Regions from separate parts of the Arthrobacter globiformis genome, predicted to be linked through region 2. Evidence: riboswitches for the same ligand, from Rfam matches in the RefSeq annotation. Region 2 holds a riboswitch; each other region holds the start of a gene.
The links. Region 2 has a riboswitch for cyclic di-AMP ahead of QFZ33_RS05000 (hypothetical protein). Riboswitches for the same ligand answer to the same signal wherever they lie in the genome.
Positions count from the first base shown of each region.

Region 1 (5,994 bases), 930 kb from region 2:
CAGCAGATAGGTGTAGATGCCTGTGGAACCCAGCACACCGATGGAGTCCACCCCGGCTTCGGCGCACCGCCTGACCAGCCGAGCCAGTGCGGCTTCGTCGGCGTTGTCCCCGGTAAGCGGCGTCAGGGGAAATGCACAAAGGCCGGTAAACACGAGGGTGTCCTCTCTTCAGTCAGCTTTGGTTACTCCCTTCATGCTCACAGCCGGATTGGTCCTAGCATAGATCCAAGAATCCACGATCCAGGAGGACCAAGATCGAAGCTGAACTGCCGCTGGTTCTGGACCACCAGAGCCGCGTTCCGCTTGCCGCCCAGTTGGTCGGCCGGCTGCGGGACGCCATCCTGGACGGGACGCTGAGGCCGGAGCACACGCTCCCGGCATCGCGGCGCCTTGCGGCCGGGCTGGGCGTCTCCCGCGGAGTGGTGGTCCGCGCCTTTGAGCAGTTGGCCGGCGAGGGGTACTTGGAAGGCCGGGGCTCGGGCGGTACCCGGGTGACGGTGCGCTCCGACGGCCGGGGCATGGCGTCGGAAGGCACCCAGGCGGCATCCGGCATGGAGCAAACCGCAACGATCGACCTCACGCCAGGACGGCCGTCGGGCGCCCCGTTCCGTGACCGCGACTGGCGGGCCGCCTGGCGGAAGGCCGTTGCCGAGCCGGTGGAGGTTGAGCTTCCGGCCGCCTTGGGTACGCCGGCCCTTCGCACTGCCGTGGCCGATCACCTCGCCGTGTCCCGCGGACTTACGGTGAGTGCTGACGACGTCGTCATTACGGCGGGCACCAGTGACGCCCTGCAACTGATCGTCGCAGCACTCCGCGGCCAGGCGGACCCGCCCCGAGTGCTGATGGAGGACCCAGGCTATCCCACGGCCAGGCGGGTGCTTTCCGCGGCGGGCGCCGCCGTGGACGTTCTCCCGGTTGCCGACGACGGGCTGGAGGCGGCCCAGCTTGCGGCCCTTGATCCCCGGCCTGACGCCGTCCTGGTCACCCCCAGCCATCAGTACCCTCTGGGCGGCCGGATGCCGGTAAAGGAAAGACTGGCCCTGCTGGCCTGGGCCGAAGCCAACCGCGTGATCATCCTCGAGGACGACTACGACAGCGAATTCCGGCACCGGCGGATGCCACTGCCTGCCCTTGCCTCCTTGCCCTCCTCCGCAGAGGTCGTCCTGGTGGGCACCTTCTCAAAGTCACTGAGCCCGTGGCTGCGGTGTGGCTATCTCGTGGTTCGCGGTGGCTCAGGGCAGCGCCTCAAGAACGCACGGCTTGACCTCGGCACGCCGGTTGCCGGAGTGATGCAGTCTGCGTTGTCCAATTACATCGCCGGCGGCGGCCTCGCACGACACATCGCCCGGGCAAGGCGCGAGTACGCGCATCGCCGCACACTGCTGCTCGACCGACTTGGCGGACGGGCAGACGTAAAGCTGGCGGCCTTGGATGGCGGTCTGCACGCCGTCATCCGGCTTCAGCCGAACGTTCCGGCCGAGCGATTGGCCAAGGAAGCACTGGGGCTGGGGGTGCGGGTTGTGACCTTGGCCAGCTACTTTGCGGAACGGACGCCGGAAAGCGGCCTGGTCATCGGGTACGGCGCCCCGACCGATCTCCAACTTGCGCGTGCGCTGGACATCATCGCCGGCCTACTCGACCGAATGGCTGGCGGCCCGCCGTAGCAACACGGCTCTAGACCGCCGGCCACACCCTTAGTGTGCCGGCGGTCATCAGTGCCCGGTCGCGAGGACGATAGCCAGGGTAAGCATGAGCACGGCGACGCCGCCGTCGAGGAAGCGCCACGACGCCGGCCGCGCGAAGAAGCCGCTGAGTCCGCGAGCGCCGTAGCCGATGAGGGGAAACCACAGGGCGCTGCCGGCGGCGGCCCCTGCCCCGAAGAGCCATTTGCACGAACCACCGTGGGTGCTGGCCAGCGAGCCCAGCAGCACAAGCGTGTCGAGGTAAACGTGGGGGTTGAGCCAGGTGATGGCGGCGGCGGTGAGTACGGCAGACCAGACGGTCCCCCTGACCGGGGAATCAGCTGCCTTGAGAATCCCGGGCCGCAGGGCGCGCCGGGCGGCGAAGACCGCGTAGGCGAGGAGGAACGCGATGCCGACCCACCGCACCACGGCCAGGAGCACCGGCGCGCCCTGGATGAGCGCGCCGATCCCGGCGACCCCGGCCAGGATCAGGACCGCGTCACTGACGAGGCATACCAGAACAACCGGCAGGACGGCCTCCCGTTTGAGGCCCTGCCGAAGGACAAACGCGTTCTGGGCTCCGATGGCGACAATGAGGCTGAGGCCGGCTCCGAGCCCGGTCAGGAAGGGAAGCATTCTTCGAAGGTACGGGCGGATAACCTTAAAGACAATTCAGTTTTTCTGTAGTTTCATTAGGATGTCTTCATGGAACTTGACCAACTCAGGGCACTTGCCGCCGTCGTCGACCACGAGACCTTCGACGCCGCGGCGGGGGAACTCAGGCTCACTCCCTCAGCCGTGAGCCAACGGATCAAGGCACTCGAGCGCTCCGTGGGTAGTGTGCTGGTGCGGCGCCTCAAGCCGGTCCGGACGACGCCGGCGGGCGAGCAGCTCCTCCGTTCAGCGCGCCAGCTGCTGCTCCTCGCCGACGAGGCGGTCCTTGGCCTGCGCGGGCCAGAACCTACGGAGAGGAACGACGGCAGGCGGCCGAGCGCCGAGCGGCTGAGGGTTCCCATCGTGGCTAATGCGGACTCGATAGCGACGTGGCTGCCGGCGGCCTACCGGGAGATCGCGCTCGGCGGCCGGGTGGCCCTTGAGCTGCTGCGCGACGACGAGCATGCCACAGCCGACCTCCTGCGGTCCGGCGACGCAGTAGGCGCGATCACCGCTGATCCCCGACCGGTGCAGGGGTGCACGATTCGCGCTCTCGGCACCATGGTGTACAGGGCCAAGGCGTCGCGCGAGTTTGCAGCGCGCTGGTTCCCCGACGGCCCCACCCCGGAAGCCCTCGCCGTCGCCCCGGTCATGCAGTACGACAGGAAGGACACCCACCAGCTCGCTGTCCTCGCGCGCATCGCGCCCGATGCCACTCCCCCACAGCACTTCATTCCCGATTCAGTCCAGTACGTCGAATCGATTCATGCCGGCCTGGGCTGGGGCATGGTGCCGGACCAGCAGGACCAGGAGAACTCACTCGTGGAACTCGACCCGGCGTGGAGCGAGGACCTACGCCTCTACTGGCAGGTGTGGACACTGGACTCGCCGGGCCTCGCGGAGGTGACGAACGCCGTCGTCCGCGCCGCCCAAGACCTGCCACCACACCAAAACTAGCCACCAAACACAGCAGCGGCGGGTGCTGATGCACCCGCCGCTGCTGTGTGTTTCGTACCGCCCTCAGGCGTTCACCCGCTGTTAGACGTTCACCCGCACGTAGGTGGAGCCGGTGAGCCAGGAGGCCGGGTGCACGATGGTTTCGTTGACGCCGTTCATGCCGCTGCTGATGGCCTGCCCGTTGCCGATGTAGACGCCGACGTGTCCGGCGCTGATCATCAGGTCACCGGGCTGCGGGGCGGAGACCGGGGTGCCGTACTGGTGGAACTGCGTGGGCGCGAGGTCACCGACCGACTTGCCGACCGAGCGCAGTGCCTGTTCCACCAAGATGGTGCAGTCCTGGGTGGCGCCGAGCTGCGCCCGGGCAGAGGCCACAATGGCTGCGCCCACGCCGCTGGCTGACTGGGTTGCAGCCGCTGTCGGAGCGGTTGCTGCTGCCGGCGTTATCGACGCGGAGGCGTTGTAGATTCCCATGCCGGCGGGCGCGGGGGCAGCCGGGGCTGCCGGAGCCGCAGGTACGGCCGGTGCTGCCGGAGCCGCGGGAGCTGCAGCTGCACCTGGTCCCGGGATGAGGATCTGGTCACCGGGGTAAATGACAGACGCCAGGGACAGGCCGTTCTCTGCGAGAAGAGTATCGAGGCTGACTCCGTGGCGTGCTGCGATGGCACCAAGGGTGTCACCGGGCACAACGGTGTGCGACGCGCCGGCAACAGCAGATCCTCCGCTTGCCGGGGCGGGGGCCGCCGGTGCGGCCGGGGCTGCCAGCGCCTGGCCAGCGGCGGACTGCACAGCAGCAGCGGCCGGGGCGGTCGCCGACTGTGCAGCGGCAGCGTCCGGCGTCTCCGGAGCGTAGGCACCAGCGTGTGCGGGTGCTCCGGCGCCGAAAAGAAGTCCGGAAGCGACGGCGGCGGCGGCCGCCGGCTTGGCAACCGAGGCCGCGTTGGACTTAAGGGAATACGACAGGCCCTGCAGGGCGATGGACGTCGTTGGGGTGGCGCGATGGCGTGCGGATATGGACTTACGTGACATGGTTGATTTGCCTCTCCCATGCCTGCGGGGTGAGCTGTCGGGTTCGGATGGGAGTCACCCGGTCCTGCCCGCCTCTAGGCGAAGCGTCTGGACTTAACCCCTAGGCCTTGGCGCGCAAGGCCGGTACTAAGGTGGTTCCCCCGTCCCTGCCTGTTGGTCATAGCGAACGGATCCCGGTCAGCGGCAGGGCTCGGCATTCTGCCCGGGAATGCCCTGAGCGGAACCAGGGCACCGGCCGAGGCTATCGCACTTGTGCACCAAAAGTCACATTTCAGTAACGAGGGTGTGTCGGAGAGCGTGTGGACAAACCCCGGATGCTGCACCCTAGAGGGCCTTCACCGCGCCCAGCACCTTCGTCAGGGACTCCTTTGCGTCGCCGAACAGCAGGGTGGTCTGCGGCTCGAACATGAGGTCGTTCTCGATCCCGGCGAACCCGGGGCGCATGGAGCGCTTAAGGAACACCACCTGCCGTGCGTCCGCCACCTCAAGGATCGGCATCCCGTAGATCGGTGAGCCGGCGGTGGTCTTGGCCGCGGGGTTCACGACGTCGTTCGCGCCCACCACCAGCGCGACGTCGGCGGTGCGGAACTCGGCGTTGATCTCACCCATTTCCTTGAGCGACTCGTAAGGCACGTTGGCCTCGGCGAGCAGCACGTTCATGTGCCCGGGCATGCGCCCCGCCACCGGGTGGATGGCGAAGTCCACGCGGGTACCCCGGGACTCCAGGGCCAGCGCCAGCTCTGCCGCGGTGTGCTGTCCCTGCGCGACGGCCAGCCCGTAACCGGGGACAATGATCACGCGCTGGGCGTAGCCCAGCAGCACGGCCACGTCCTCCGGGCTGGACGAGCGGACCGGACGGTCGCTCACGGCAGTGGATCCCGCCGTCGAACCTCCCCGGAACGCGCCGAACAGGATGCCGGCCACGCTGCGGCCCATGGCCGCGGCCATCGCCCGGGTGAGGATGGTGCCCGACGCCCCCACCAGCGTGCCGGCCACCACCAGGAGCACGTTGCCCAGCACCAGGCCCGAGGCCGCAACCGCCAGGCCGGTGAAGGCGTTGAGCAGCGAAATGACGATCGGCACGTCGGCGCCGCCCACCGGCAGCACCAGCAGCACGCCGGCCGCCAGGCCCAGCAGCAGAAGCAGCAACGCAAGAATCAGCGAGCCGCCCAGTACGACGGCCGACGCGGCACCGACGGCGGCAAGCAGCACCGCGCCCATGATCACCGGCAGGCCGGGGAACACCACGGGGCGCGTGGTCATGAGCTCCTGCAGCTTCGCGAACGTCACGGCGGAACCCGCGAAGGACACCGCCCCCACCAGCAGGGTGAAGACGACGGCGACGCGCACCCAGGCGTCCTCCGCATGCGGCAGTTCCAGCAGCGCCACGAGGGCGGCGGCGCCGCCGCCCACCCCGTTGAAGAGGGCGACGAGCTGCGGCATCTGGGTCATCTTGACGCGTCTGGCCACGGGGGCTGCCACGCCGGACCCCACCGCTATGGCGCCGAGGATCAGGGGGACGTTGTCCAGCCGAGTCGAGAAAAAGACGGTGATGACGGCGACCAGCGCACCAAAGGCGCCGATGAGGTTGCCGCGGCGGGCGGTGCGCGGGGAGTTAAGGCCCTTCAGCGCCAGGATGAAGAAGACGGCCGCCGCGAGGTAGAGCAGCGCG
Region 1 covers NZ_JAUSXI010000001.1:132,521-138,514, forward strand. The annotation lists gene QFZ33_RS00645 (dihydrodipicolinate synthase family protein) at 1-153, opposite strand, end outside; gene pdxR (MocR-like pyridoxine biosynthesis transcription factor PdxR) at 279-1,664, shown strand; gene QFZ33_RS00655 (LysE/ArgO family amino acid transporter) at 1,713-2,318, opposite strand; gene QFZ33_RS00660 (ArgP/LysG family DNA-binding transcriptional regulator) at 2,388-3,293, shown strand; gene QFZ33_RS00665 (C40 family peptidase) at 3,375-4,322, opposite strand; cyclic di-AMP (ydaO/yuaA leader) riboswitch at 4,327-4,497, opposite strand; gene QFZ33_RS00670 (NAD(P)(+) transhydrogenase (Re/Si-specific) subunit beta) at 4,647-5,994, opposite strand, start outside.
Region 1: another riboswitch for cyclic di-AMP. It lies ahead of QFZ33_RS00665 (C40 family peptidase); the one in region 2 lies ahead of QFZ33_RS05000 (hypothetical protein).

Region 2 (5,994 bases):
CCAAGACGGCGTCTCGGGTCTGGACAAACCCGCCCTCCAGCTGGCCAAGGAGTACCGGAGCCCCGAACTCGATTCGGCCGTTACGGCCTTCACGAACATCGGCGGCGGCATCGGCATGCCCATCCTGGCGAGCATCCTCGTGGCCTGGCTGATCTATGTCAGCCGCAGCTGGCGGCCGCTCATTCTGGTGGGCGGCGCGGCGGCAGTCTCCGTGACCGCCACCAGCGTAGGCAAGACGCTTCTTGGCCGCACCCGTCCCGACCATCTCGACGCCGTTCCGCCGTTCGAGTTCTCGCCGTCGTTCCCCAGCGGGCACACGCTGAACACCACCGTGGTGATCAGCATCGTGGTGTACCTGGTATGCCTGCAGTTCCGGAAGACCTCGGCACGGACGTGGGTGATCATCTCGGGTGCGGCGTTCATCATCGCCATGGGACTGAGCCGGGTGTTCCTCGGCCACCACTGGCTGACGGACGTGATGGCGGCCTGGTTGATCGGGGCGGCCTGGGTTGCCGTGGTGATCCTGGCCCACCGGCTGTTCCATGTCATCCGCCGGCGGGAGAATGCGGGCCCCGCGCCCACGTTCGAGCACCCGGCCCATCTGAAGGACAACAAAGCCGACAGGGCGGACCGCCTGCAGGGGACTCCCGATGCCGGGGACGGCGCCGGAAACCGGGGTGGGGAGCCAAGCCCCGGATGATAGTTTTGACCCATGCGAACACTCGTCGTGGACCATCCGCTGGTCGCCCACAAGCTCACCGTCCTGCGGGATAAGAACACCCCCTCGCCGGTCTTCCGCGAGCTCACCGAGGAGCTGGTCACCCTCCTGGCCTACGAGGCCACACGCGACGTCCGCACCCAGCCGGTCACCATCGAAACCCCGGTCGCCACCACCGTCGGCACCGCGTTCACCAAGCCCACCCCGCTGGTGGTTCCCATCCTGCGCGCCGGGCTGGGCATGCTCGGGGGCATGACCAAGCTGGTCCCCACGGCCGAAGTGGGTTTCCTGGGCATGGCCCGCGACGAGGAAACCCTGGACATCATCACCTACGCGGAGCGCCTGCCGGATGACCTTTCCGGCCGCCAGATCTTCGTGCTGGACCCCATGCTCGCCACCGGCGGAACGCTGCGTGAGGCCATCAATTTCCTGTTCAAGCGCGGCGCCGCCGACGTCACCTGCATCTGCCTGCTGGCCGCTCCGGAGGGCCTGGCCAAGCTGGAGGAGGAACTCAAGGACGCCAACGTCACCATCGTCCTCGCCTCCATCGACGAGAAGCTGAACGAGAAGGCCTACATCGTGCCGGGCCTGGGCGACGCCGGCGACCGGCTCTACGGCATCGCCGGGTAGACCGGACCGCTCGAACCGGCGGGCCTCGACCAAAGTCCACCGGCGGAGGTCTTCCTGAGCACAGGGCGCCCCGGCTAGCCTGTGCACCATGGACTGGAAACTTGAACTCGTCTTCGTACCCGTGTCCGATGTGGACCGCGCCAAGGACTTCTACGTCAACAAGGTCGGTTTCAACGCCGACTACGACGAGCGGCCCATGGACGGGCTCCGCTTCGTCCAGCTGACCCCGCCGGGTTCGGGCTGCTCGATCGCGATTGGCGAGGGCTTGAATGATGCTCCGCCGGGCACGGCGCCCAGCCTTCAGCTGGTGGTCAGCGACATCAACGCCGCCCATGACCAGCTCAAAACGAACGGCGTGGACGTCAGCGACGTGGACATCCAGGACTGGGGCCACTTCGTCTACTTCGCCGACCCCGACGGCAACAAGTGGGCGGTGCAGTACCTCCCAAACCGGCCGAACGGCTGAGTTCCGAAGGACGCGTCTTTTAGCCGGATGAGGCAGGATGGAAGCCATGAGCCTTCCTGCCGAATCCGCCACCATCACGCTGACAGCCCGCGCCGTCCTGTTCGATATGGACGGCACCTTGGTAGATTCCACCGCCATCGTGGAGCGCGTGTGGACCGAGTTCGCCGGACGCTACGGCCTTGATATCGCGGAAATCCTCCGCACCTCCCACGGAGTGCGGGCGCTGGATACTGTCCGCCGCTTCGCTCCGGAGGGGGCTGACGTCCATGCCCTGGCCGCCGAATTGGGACAGATGGAACTGACCGAGACCGACGGCATCGTCGCCGTGCCGGGTGCGCTGCAGCTGCTCGAGTCACTGCCCGCCGATGCCGTGGCCCTGGTGACGTCGGCGTCCCTAGACCTCGCCACCGTCCGGATGGCGGCGGCAGGGGTGGAGATGCCGGCAGCGATTGTCACGTCCGAAAACGTGTCCCGCGGCAAGCCGCACCCCGAGGGCTACCTGCTCGGCGCGTCCCTGCTGGGGGCCGACCCCTCGGAGGCAGTGGTTTTCGAGGACGCTCCTGCAGGCATCGCCGCAGGAGTCGCAGCCGGCATCCGGACCGTCGCGGTGGGCCCGAACACCGGCGTCCTTCCCGACGGCGTGCTGCACATTCCGGACTACACCGCCGTTACCGCCTCGGTGGAAACCGGCCAGGACGGACGCCCGGCGGTCTTCCTGCGGCTGTAGTCAGCACCTGTCAGGACAGGTCGTAGACCGTGACGCCCCCGATGGTCTCGGCCTGGAAGGTGGCCGCCACCCGTGCTCGCGTTGTCTGCAACGGTAATGCGGAACGAGTGCGGGAATGTGCCGCGCAAGTAGGCGTGGAGCCGGCGCAGGCACTCCTCCAGGTCGCGTTCCTCGTTGTAAACCGGGATGGTCACGTCCAGGACCGGTTCCGTGGTGGCGGTGTCAATGGGCGCCCGCCGCGTGTGCCGGGTCTGCGCCGGGGCAGGTCCGGCCGCGCCGGCTCTCTGGAGCGCATGCGGCTGGGTGCGCAGCGGTGGGTGCGGCGGGGTTCCGGAGGCCCGGTCAGTGATGGTCATGGCTCAACAGTGGCCGCCGCTGTCATGAGGGTTTTAGGGCCGAGCTGTGCGGGGGCTGTGGAAGTGACTTCGACGCTCGCCTGCCGTCAGCATCAGCTGTGATTGCCGTTTTTCTGCGCCACCCTGCATGGTTGCCGCCGGTGTGGTGGACGCCGAGGCTTGCTTTCTGCACCACTTTGCCTGCGGCAGGAAGATCAGCGACGCAGAAGGGCCCCGGATCCGTGCGGATCCGGGGCCCTCGGCACCTAGGCGGTCAGCCTAAAGCGGTGCAAAAATGTTCGTCGTCAGCCCGATTGGCCGCGGGAACGCTCAGTACCAGTTGTGGGCGAGGTGCCAGTTCAGCGCACCGCACGGGGAGTTGTAGCGCTCCTGGATGTAGTCCAGGCCCCAGTTGATCTGGGTGCGGTAGTTGGTGCGGTAGTCCGCCCCGGCGGTAGCCATCTTCTCGGCGGGCAGTGACTGGACGATGCCGTAGGCGCCGCTGCTCGCGTTGGTGGCCGTCGTGCGCCATTCCGATTCCTTGGTCCAGAGCCGCTTCAGGCACTGCATCTGGTCAGCCGACCAGCCGAAGGACCCCAGCTTGCTGGCCGCGTAGGCCTGCGCGCCGGCGGGATCGTTCAGGGCCACAGGCGCAGCGGCCTTCGCGGGGGCAACCTTCGCGGGGGCAACCTTGGCGGCGGGAGCCGGGGCAGCCTTGGCGACGGGAGCAGCCTTGGGCGCGGCAGCCTTGGTGGCCGCCTTCGGAGCGGCCGCCTTGGGCGCCGCGGTCTTGGCGGCAGCCTTCGGCGTGGCTTTGGCGGTCGCCTTGGTTGCCGACTGCGGAGCGATGGACGCCGCGGAGGGCGCGGGCAGGGCGGAGATGAGCGTCTTGTCGAAGCTCAGGGTCTGCCCGGCGTCAGCGGTGGTGGCGGTCGTCTGAGCGGCGGAAGGCGTAGCCTGCTCGGCTGCCTGGCCTGCGGCGCCGACGCCAACGAGCACGGCTGCGGCAGTGGTTAGGACCGCTGCCCGGCGCCCGAAGGACGGAAGGCTTGCGGTCAAGCGGCCCCAGGCCGTCGCAGGCCGGGCCGGCTCTGCACGGTGACGGGAAATCTTGTGGTCAGACTGCTGGGAGGCGCGATCAGGGCGCGCCTGTGCCTTGAATTCAGACATGGTTGATTGCCTCTCAACACCTGCGGAGTTAGCTGTCGGGTTCGGATGAGGTCATCCGGCCGCACGGAAAATTCACGTGTCGGCTTCACCCCAAGGGCTGATGCGGAAAGCCCGGGACTCTGGTTCCCCCGCCTCTGCCTGAACTAGCGGAATCCGGGAAGCGGCAGAGCTGGGCGTCAATCCGGACATGCAGCTCTAGTGGCGGCTGCACGCTATCGACGGTACAGGAGGCTTTTGATTAAGTCACATTTAGGTAACGGAGGTCACGACGACGGCGCGGCGCCTTGCATGGGCAGCCGGACAGCAAATTCAGTCCGTCCCGGCCGGGACATGACCTCCACCGTGCCGCCGTGAGCCTCCGCGATGGACTGCACGATGGACAGGCCCAGGCCGCTGGTTCCTTCTGCCGGCGCAACCCCCGATTCCCCCTGCGAAGCCGCGGCACGGAGGGCCGTTTGCGCGCCTGCGCCGCCGGTAGAGGAACCCTTCGCCGTCGCGGATGCAGGCGCCAGGGGCGCCTGCGCCGGGGTCGCACGGGACGCGTCTGCGCGGGCGAAGCGCGCGAAGACCTTGTCCACAAATTCGGGCGGGATGCCGGCGCCGTCGTCCGTGACCATAATCACAGCGCTGCCGTCCGCCGACCGGATCACGCTGGTGGTCACCGTGGTGCCGGGCGGCGTGTGCTTGCGGGCATTGGAGAGAAGGTTGACGAGGACCTGGTGCAGCTGTGAGGCATCGCCCCGGACCGACACAGGTTCCTCGGGAAGGTCGAGGTGCCACGCCCGGTCCGGTGCCATGACTTTTTCGTCGCTGACGGTCTCAATCACGAGCTGCGTAAGGTCCACGTCGCTGAGCTTGGGCGGCTGGCCCTCGTCGAGCCGGGCCAGCAGCAGGAGGTCCTCCACCAGGGCGGTCATCCGTTCCGACTGGCTCTGCACGCGTGCCAGGGACCGCTGCCCGTCCGGAGTGAACTTTTCGGTCATGCGCATCAGCTCGGTGTAGCCGCGGATGGCCGTGAGCGGAGTGCGGAGCTCATGGGAGGCGTCCGCCACGAACTGCCGCACCTTCATTTCGCTTTCCTGCCGCGCTTCCAGCGCGTTGGAGACGTTGTCCAGCATCTGGTTCAGGGCGTGACCCACGCTGCCCACTTCGGTGCCGGGATGGGCGTTCGACGGCGGGACGCGGACGGCGAGTGCCACCTCACCGGCGTCCAGCGGCAGGCGAGACACCTGGGTGGCCACCTCGGAGAGCTGCTTCAGGGGTTTCATGGTGCGGCGGATGAGCACCGTCCCGGCAAGGCCGATCAGCACAAGGCCGCCCAGCGAGACGATGGTGATGGTCCACACGAGCGACGTCAGGGTGTTCTGCTTTTCCGCGAGCGGGAGCCCGGTGACTATCACGTCGCCGTAAGGCGCCTGGGCGGCGACCAGGCGGTAGGTGCCAGAGGACAGGGTGCGTTCGACGGGCACGCCGTCGCGTCGGAGCGCCAGGAGGACCTGGTCGTCCGCTGCCGACAGCGAGGCGACGGTGGCGTCCGTGGCAATGAAACCTGCACTGATGACGATACCGTCCTCGATCCGGGCCGTCACGGTGCCTACGCGCTGGCCGCGGGCGCCCAGCGGATCGGGCTTGGTGCCAGGATTGCCCTGCGGTGGCCGGCCGAACTCGCTGGAGCGGTGCGCCGCATCCGAGAGCTGCTTGTCCAGCTGCTGGGTCAAATAGGAGTCCATCGAGGCGTAGCTGAACAGGCCGATCGCGCCGCAAATGGCCACCAAAAGCGCCATGGCAACGAGGACCAGGCGCGTGCGGAGGTGCCAGGTGTCCGGCTTCAGCCAGCTTCGGCGCTGGGTACGGATTGCACCCGAAAGGTTTGCCACGGCCTACTCTGCCGGCTTGATGACGTAGCCCGCGCCGCGGACCGTGTGAATCATCGGCGGGTGCACGGCAT
Region 2 covers NZ_JAUSXI010000001.1:1,065,944-1,071,937, forward strand. The annotation lists gene QFZ33_RS04975 (phosphatase PAP2 family protein) at 1-700, shown strand, start outside; gene upp (uracil phosphoribosyltransferase) at 713-1,348, shown strand; gene QFZ33_RS04985 (VOC family protein) at 1,437-1,814, shown strand; gene QFZ33_RS04990 (HAD-IA family hydrolase) at 1,861-2,541, shown strand; gene QFZ33_RS04995 (hypothetical protein) at 2,472-2,897, opposite strand; gene QFZ33_RS05000 (hypothetical protein) at 3,207-4,046, opposite strand; cyclic di-AMP (ydaO/yuaA leader) riboswitch at 4,050-4,205, opposite strand; gene QFZ33_RS05005 (sensor histidine kinase) at 4,310-5,923, opposite strand; gene QFZ33_RS05010 (response regulator transcription factor) at 5,927-5,994, opposite strand, start outside.

Region 3 (5,994 bases), 140 kb from region 2:
TGAGGCCTCGACTGGTTCTGAAACAGAGCCCGACGCCGAAACAGGGGCTGACGCTGAAGCAGAGCCCGACACCGAAACAGGGGTTGACGCTGAAACAGAGCCCAGCGGCGAAACACAGCCCGACGCTCAAGAACGCGACTAAACACAACGACGGACGGCGCCGGCCGGACGCAAGCCCGGACGACGCCGTCGAACGCTGACGCTTGAATGAGTTTTTGTACAGGTAATGCGGCTAAAAGGCCATCGAACCGCGATTATCTGTACAAAAACTCAAAGCTGGCTGGCTACTTCTTCAGTTCGCCCACCACGTAGTCGATGCACTCCAGCAGGGCGGAGACATCGGACGGCTCGATGGCCACGAAGGTGGCGATGCGCAACTGGTTGCGTCCCAGCTTCCGGTAGGGCTCGGTGTCCACGATGCCGTTGGCGCGGAGCACCTTGGCAATGGCGGTGGCGTCGATCGAGTCATCGAAGTCGATGGTGGCGATGACGTTGGAACGCTCGGCGGCATTGGCAACGAACGGCGTGGCGAATTCGGAAGCTTCCGCCCACTTGTAGATGCGTCCGGCCGAGTCGGCCGTGCGTCCGGCGGCGAAGTCCAGGCCGCCGTTGGCGTTCAGCCACTGCACTTGGGCATCCAGCGTGACGAGCGTGGACAGCGACGGGGTGTTGTACGTCTGGTTGAGCTTGGAGTTGTCGATGGCAGTCTTCAGGTCCAGGAAGTCCGGAATCCAGCGCCCGCTGGCCTTGACGCGCTCAGCCCGCTCCAGCGCGGCCGGGGAGAAGAGGCCCAGCCACAGCCCGCCGTCGGAGGCGAAGTTCTTCTGCGGTGCGAAGTAGTAGACATCTGTCTGGGCCACGTCGACGTCGAGGCCGCCGGCAGCCGAGGTTGCGTCCACCAGCACCAGCGCGCCCTCGTCGGCGCCGTTCACCCGCTGGACGGGCGCGGCAACACCCGTTGAGGTCTCATTCTGCGGCCAGGCGTACACGTCAACGCCGGCCTCGGCTTTGGGGGCGGGGCAGGTGCCGGGCTCGGACTTGATGATGGAGGACTCCGCAAGGAACGGCGCCTTGTTCGTGGCCGCAGCGAACTTGGACCCGAACTCGCCGAAGGACAGGTGCTGTGCCTTCTCTTCCACGAGGCCGAAGCTGGCGACGTCCCAGAATGCGGTGGAACCGCCGACGCCGAGGACAACCTCGTAGCCTTCGGGGGAACGGAAGAAGGTGCTCAGGCCTTCGCGGACGGATCCCACGAGGTTCTTCACCGGGGCCTGGCGGTGGGACGTGCCCAGGAGCGTCGTGGCGGCCGCGGAGAGCGCCTCGATCTGCTCAGGCCTGACCTTGGAGGGACCGGCGCCGAACCGTCCGTCCTTGGGCAGGAGGTTTGCGGGAATAGTGATGCTCGTGTCGCTCACAATGGCTCCAATTTTCGGCATGGAAGTGCGGTTCGGCTGGGTCGGGGCGGTGGCCGGCAGGCAACCATGGCCGCCACGAAGACCCTCCTTATTCTGCCCGAAGCACGGATACCGCGGGAACACGCCACCGTCATAGTCCAGTCATTGAGACGGCGTCCGCCGCCCGCCATGCGGATTATTTGGACTAATTCAAAATAGGCTAAGCTTGCACTGGACGTACGGGCAGACAGCCGGCGCTGCGCCGCCGTCGAACATGCGACCGCCGCTGCAGCTTGCCGGATCCCGGTGCGGCGGGCCCGCGGTACGGTGGGACGGACGCAATTACTGTGCTCGAGGAGCTGAGCTGAATGACGGATCTGATCGACACCACGGAGATGTACCTTCGCACCATTTTGGAGCTGGAGGAAGAGAACATCGTGGCGCTTCGGGCACGCATTGCCGAACGTCTCCGCCACTCAGGCCCCACCGTTTCGCAGACCATCGGCAGGATGGAGCGGGACGGCCTCGTCGTCGTCTCCGGCGACCGCCACCTTGAACTGACCGAGGTGGGCCGCAAGCGCGCCACCGAGGTCATGCGCAAGCACCGCCTCGCCGAGCGCCTCCTCGCGGACGTGATCGGCCTGGACTGGGCCTACGTCCATGACGAGGCCTGCCGGTGGGAACACGTCATGAGTGAACGGGTGGAGCGCAGGATCTACGAACTGCTCGACCACCCCACGGAGTCCCCCTACGGCAACCCGATTCCCGGCCTGGCCGCACTCGGCGGGCAGCCCGCCCGCCCGTTCTCGGACGGCGTGGTGAACCTGCTCGACGCCATGACCAGCTACGGCCCGGAATCCAAGGTCACCGTCAGCCGCCTCGCGGAACCCATCCAGGTGGAGCCGGAACTGCTCCTCCAGCTCGATGAGGGCGGGATCCGGCCGGGCGCCGCCGTCTCGCTTGAACGTGTGGGGGAGTACATTTCTGTCCGCGTGCCCGGGTTTGAGGGCGCCCTTGAGCTGCCGCCGGAAGTCGCTGCGCACGTGTTCGTGCGCGTGGACTAGCTCCCAAAGGCGCCAGGCCGGATGCCGCCGTCCTGTCTGACATCTGCAGGCAGGATGACCTACCACTTGTGCACAGTGAATATAACGGAATTATTACTGCGCCCCTTAATCATCTATAGTTAAACGGCAACGCCGATGCACAAGCGTTACCTGATCTGGAGCCGAACCTTGCCAGCAGATCAGTAGCACGAGTCACCCACTGGCAGGGGCGGGGGAACCACAACCGGCTGTTCTTACAGCCTTGGGGTGAAGTCCGCAGCAGCAAGTCTCTTCCGCAGAAGGAATCCTCCCGGGATACCCCTGTGCCGGAATGGCTTGTTATGGCGGGCCGGGTCCGAACTCTCTGACCCGAATCCGACAGCTAACTTCGCAGGCTATCCAGAGAGGAAGCAGTACTTGTCCATGCAGAATGCCCGGGGCCGCCGCCGCGCGACCGGTCCCGCTCCTGAGCCGCGCCTCGCGGAGGCCATTGCCGCGGACCGCCCCCGGGACGCCCAGCGTGAAGCGCGCCGCCGCCGTCGGGGTCCGTTCCGGCAGGTTACGGATTTCGCCTCGGCCAGTGGCGTCGGGCAAAAGGCTGGAGTGGCCCTTGCCGCCACCGGCCTGCTGCTGACCGTGACTGTTCCCGCGACCAGCCCCGTCCTGGCTGCCGGAGAGCAGCAGGGAGGGGCATCCGCGTCCGCCGCCTCACCGGCCCAGCCGAAGGTCTCCGCGGAAGCGGCAGCAAAGATCGACTTCAGCCGCACGTCCGTCTCCACCACCGGTGACCCGGACGGAAAGCTCAAGCAGCTCCTGAGTGCCCAGTCGGCCGGGAGTATCAAGCGTGCGGCTTCGGTGGGCACCCTGGGCGGGCCGCTGACCACGCTGGTCAAGTCCTCTCCGTTCGGTTACCGGGTCAGCCCGATCACCGGCGGCGCCGGCGAGTTCCACCGCGGCCAGGACTTCGCCGCCCAGTGCGGCACGCAAGTGCTTGCTGCTGCCAGCGGCAAGGTCACCTTCTCGGGCTGGCATCCGTACGGGGGAGGCAACCGCGTGGTCATCGACCACGGCAACGGCTTGGAGACCACGTACAACCACCTGTCGTCCTCCAGCGTCGAGGTTGGCCAAAAGGTCACCCGCGGTGAAGCGATCGCCCTCAGCGGGACCACCGGCGCGTCCACCGGCTGCCACCTCCACTTCGAGGTGATGGTCAACGGGGATGTCGTTGATCCCACCGGCTGGCTCTGAGCCCAGTCGAGTGAGCACTCTCATTCCTGTGACACGCCGTGACCTGAATGTGACATTAGCTCCGAACTGCTGTACCGTCTAAACCGCGTCAACTTTTCCGAAGTTGACGCTCTTGAGTGGATTGCCTAGCTCTGCCACCGCTCAAGGTCCGTTCGCATTACATCGTCTGGCAGGGGCGGGGGAACCAATTTTGGTCTTCGCAAGAAGGCCTTGGGGTTAAGTCGCAAAGCTTCTCAGGAAGCGGAGCGGCCGGGTGCACTCCCATCCGAATCCGACAGCTCACCTCGCAGGCATTGGGAGAGGCTACCTTCGTGTCTTCACGCCACAATGCCGCGCGCCACCGCGCGCAAACGGTTCGTATGAACCCCTTGGACTCCGTGTCCAAGGCGGTTAGCGCCAATGCCGGCACAGTTGGTCGCCAGGCAGCTGTTATCGCAGCCGCTTCAGGTCTCATCCTGAGCGTTGGCATGCCTGCCAACGCAGCCGACGCCAACATTGGTGTTTCCGCCTCCTCGGAGACCGGATCCCAGGCCGCGCAGCTTGCTGTGACGGCCGCGCCAACCGCCACTGTCACCTTCGAGCGTCCTGCCGTCACCACGGTGGCCGCCCCGGTCGCCGAAACCATTGCTCCGCAGTCGAGCGATGAGGGCCCGGCGGGCGACGCAGGCCAGGCCAGCGACGAGAGCGCCGGTGCGGCCCAGGCCGTCACCGCCAAGTCCACCGATGGTGCGGCCTCCGCCGCAGCGTCAGGGCTGGCTGCGATCGCGTACACCGGCATCGGCAACCCGTACGTCTGGGGCGGCACAACCCCCAGCGGCTGGGACTGCTCCGGCTTCACCCAGTGGGTTTACGCTCAGGCAGGCATCAGCATTCCCCGTGTCAACGCGTGGAACGCCATGAAGCCCACTTCGACGCCTGCTCCCGGCGACCTGGTCATGCAGAACGGCGGCGCCCATGTGGGCATCTACGTCGGCAACGGCATGATGATCAGCGCGCTGAACCCCTCGGACGGAACGCTCCTGCACGCGGTGTCCGCCACGGGCACGTCCTCCTTCTTCACCCTTCGCTAAAAATCCGATTCGAGACGGGCCGGCTTACCCCCAAGATGCCGGCGCGTCGATAACCCACGCCTGCTACCGCGGTCCGTGGAACACGAAAGAGAGAAATTAATGACTACACGTGCGACCATTGCACGCCACCGCGCCGAGGTCACCAAGACCAACTCGCTGGCTGTCATTGCCAAGGCCGTCGGCGACAACGCCGGTGGCATGGGCCGCCAGGCGGCAGTTATCGCTGCTGCTTCCGGTCTTGTCCTGACCAGCGGCATCGCCGCCAACGCTGCTGAAACCAACGTTCAGCGCGAATCCGCCGCAGCTTCCACCCTGGAAGTCGAGTCCGCTGCACCGGCCGCCATCTCCGCTGCATCCAGCATCGCGATCTCCTACGAGAAGCCTGCTGTCTCCACCGCCCCGGCTCCCGTCGTCGAGGCCCCCAAGCCTGTCGTCAAGGTCCAGGAAGCGGCTCCCGCCGTTGAGGCTGCTCCGGTTGCTGAAGCCGCACCCGCAGTCCAGGCCACGGCCGCCGTCGAAACCGCTGCCCCGGCAGCGCCGAAGACCACTGCCGCCAGCGGCAAGGGCGCTGCAATCGCTGCTGCGGCCTACGCGCAGCTGGGCGTCTCCCAGGACTGCACCGCCCTGGCCACCAACGCACTCGCAGCTGTGGGCATCCACTACCACGGATGGCCGGCAGGCTACCTGTCCCTCGGCCGCACTGTCAGCGCTGCTGAGGCCCGGCCGGGCGACCTCGCCTACTACCAGAACGGCGGCATGGGCCTGGCCCACATCGCTGTGTACGTCGGCAACGGCCAGGCCGTCCACGGTGGCTGGAACGGCGGAACCACCGCACTGTTCAGCGTGAACGTCGGCTCCGGCCCGGTCTTCATCCGCGTCGGCGGCTAAGACACCCCAAGCGTTACGGAAGGACCCCCGCCAGCATGGCGGGGGTCCTTTTTTGTTTGCCCCCGCATGAATTTTTGGTGACACGCCATGGCGATGCTTGTGTTCGATTCGCTCATCTGGCTAGTGAGTGTTTACTCTTATGGTGTCGATCCATAGCCCGGACATGCAGAGGGCAGCCGGCCCTCGCGCCTCTGCCGGGTGCGGCCGTGAAGAGGTATGTGCATGCGCACTCTCGTTCTGAATGCTGGATATGAACCGCTGGCGGTTGTGACATTCCGCCGGGCGCTGGTCCTTGTGCTCACCGGAAAGGCAAGCGTGGTGGCCGAAGGCGACGATCCTGTCGTCGGGCCA
Region 3 covers NZ_JAUSXI010000001.1:1,208,496-1,214,489, forward strand. The annotation lists gene QFZ33_RS05635 (DUF3027 domain-containing protein) at 1-142, shown strand, start outside; gene serC (phosphoserine transaminase) at 285-1,415, opposite strand; gene QFZ33_RS05645 (metal-dependent transcriptional regulator) at 1,763-2,458, shown strand; cyclic di-AMP (ydaO/yuaA leader) riboswitch at 2,608-2,849, shown strand; gene QFZ33_RS05650 (M23 family metallopeptidase) at 2,861-3,685, shown strand; cyclic di-AMP (ydaO/yuaA leader) riboswitch at 3,822-3,992, shown strand; gene QFZ33_RS05655 (C40 family peptidase) at 4,045-4,755, shown strand; gene QFZ33_RS05660 (NlpC/P60 family protein) at 4,855-5,643, shown strand; gene QFZ33_RS05665 (HNH endonuclease) at 5,866-5,994, shown strand, end outside.
Region 3: another riboswitch for cyclic di-AMP. It lies ahead of QFZ33_RS05655 (C40 family peptidase); the one in region 2 lies ahead of QFZ33_RS05000 (hypothetical protein).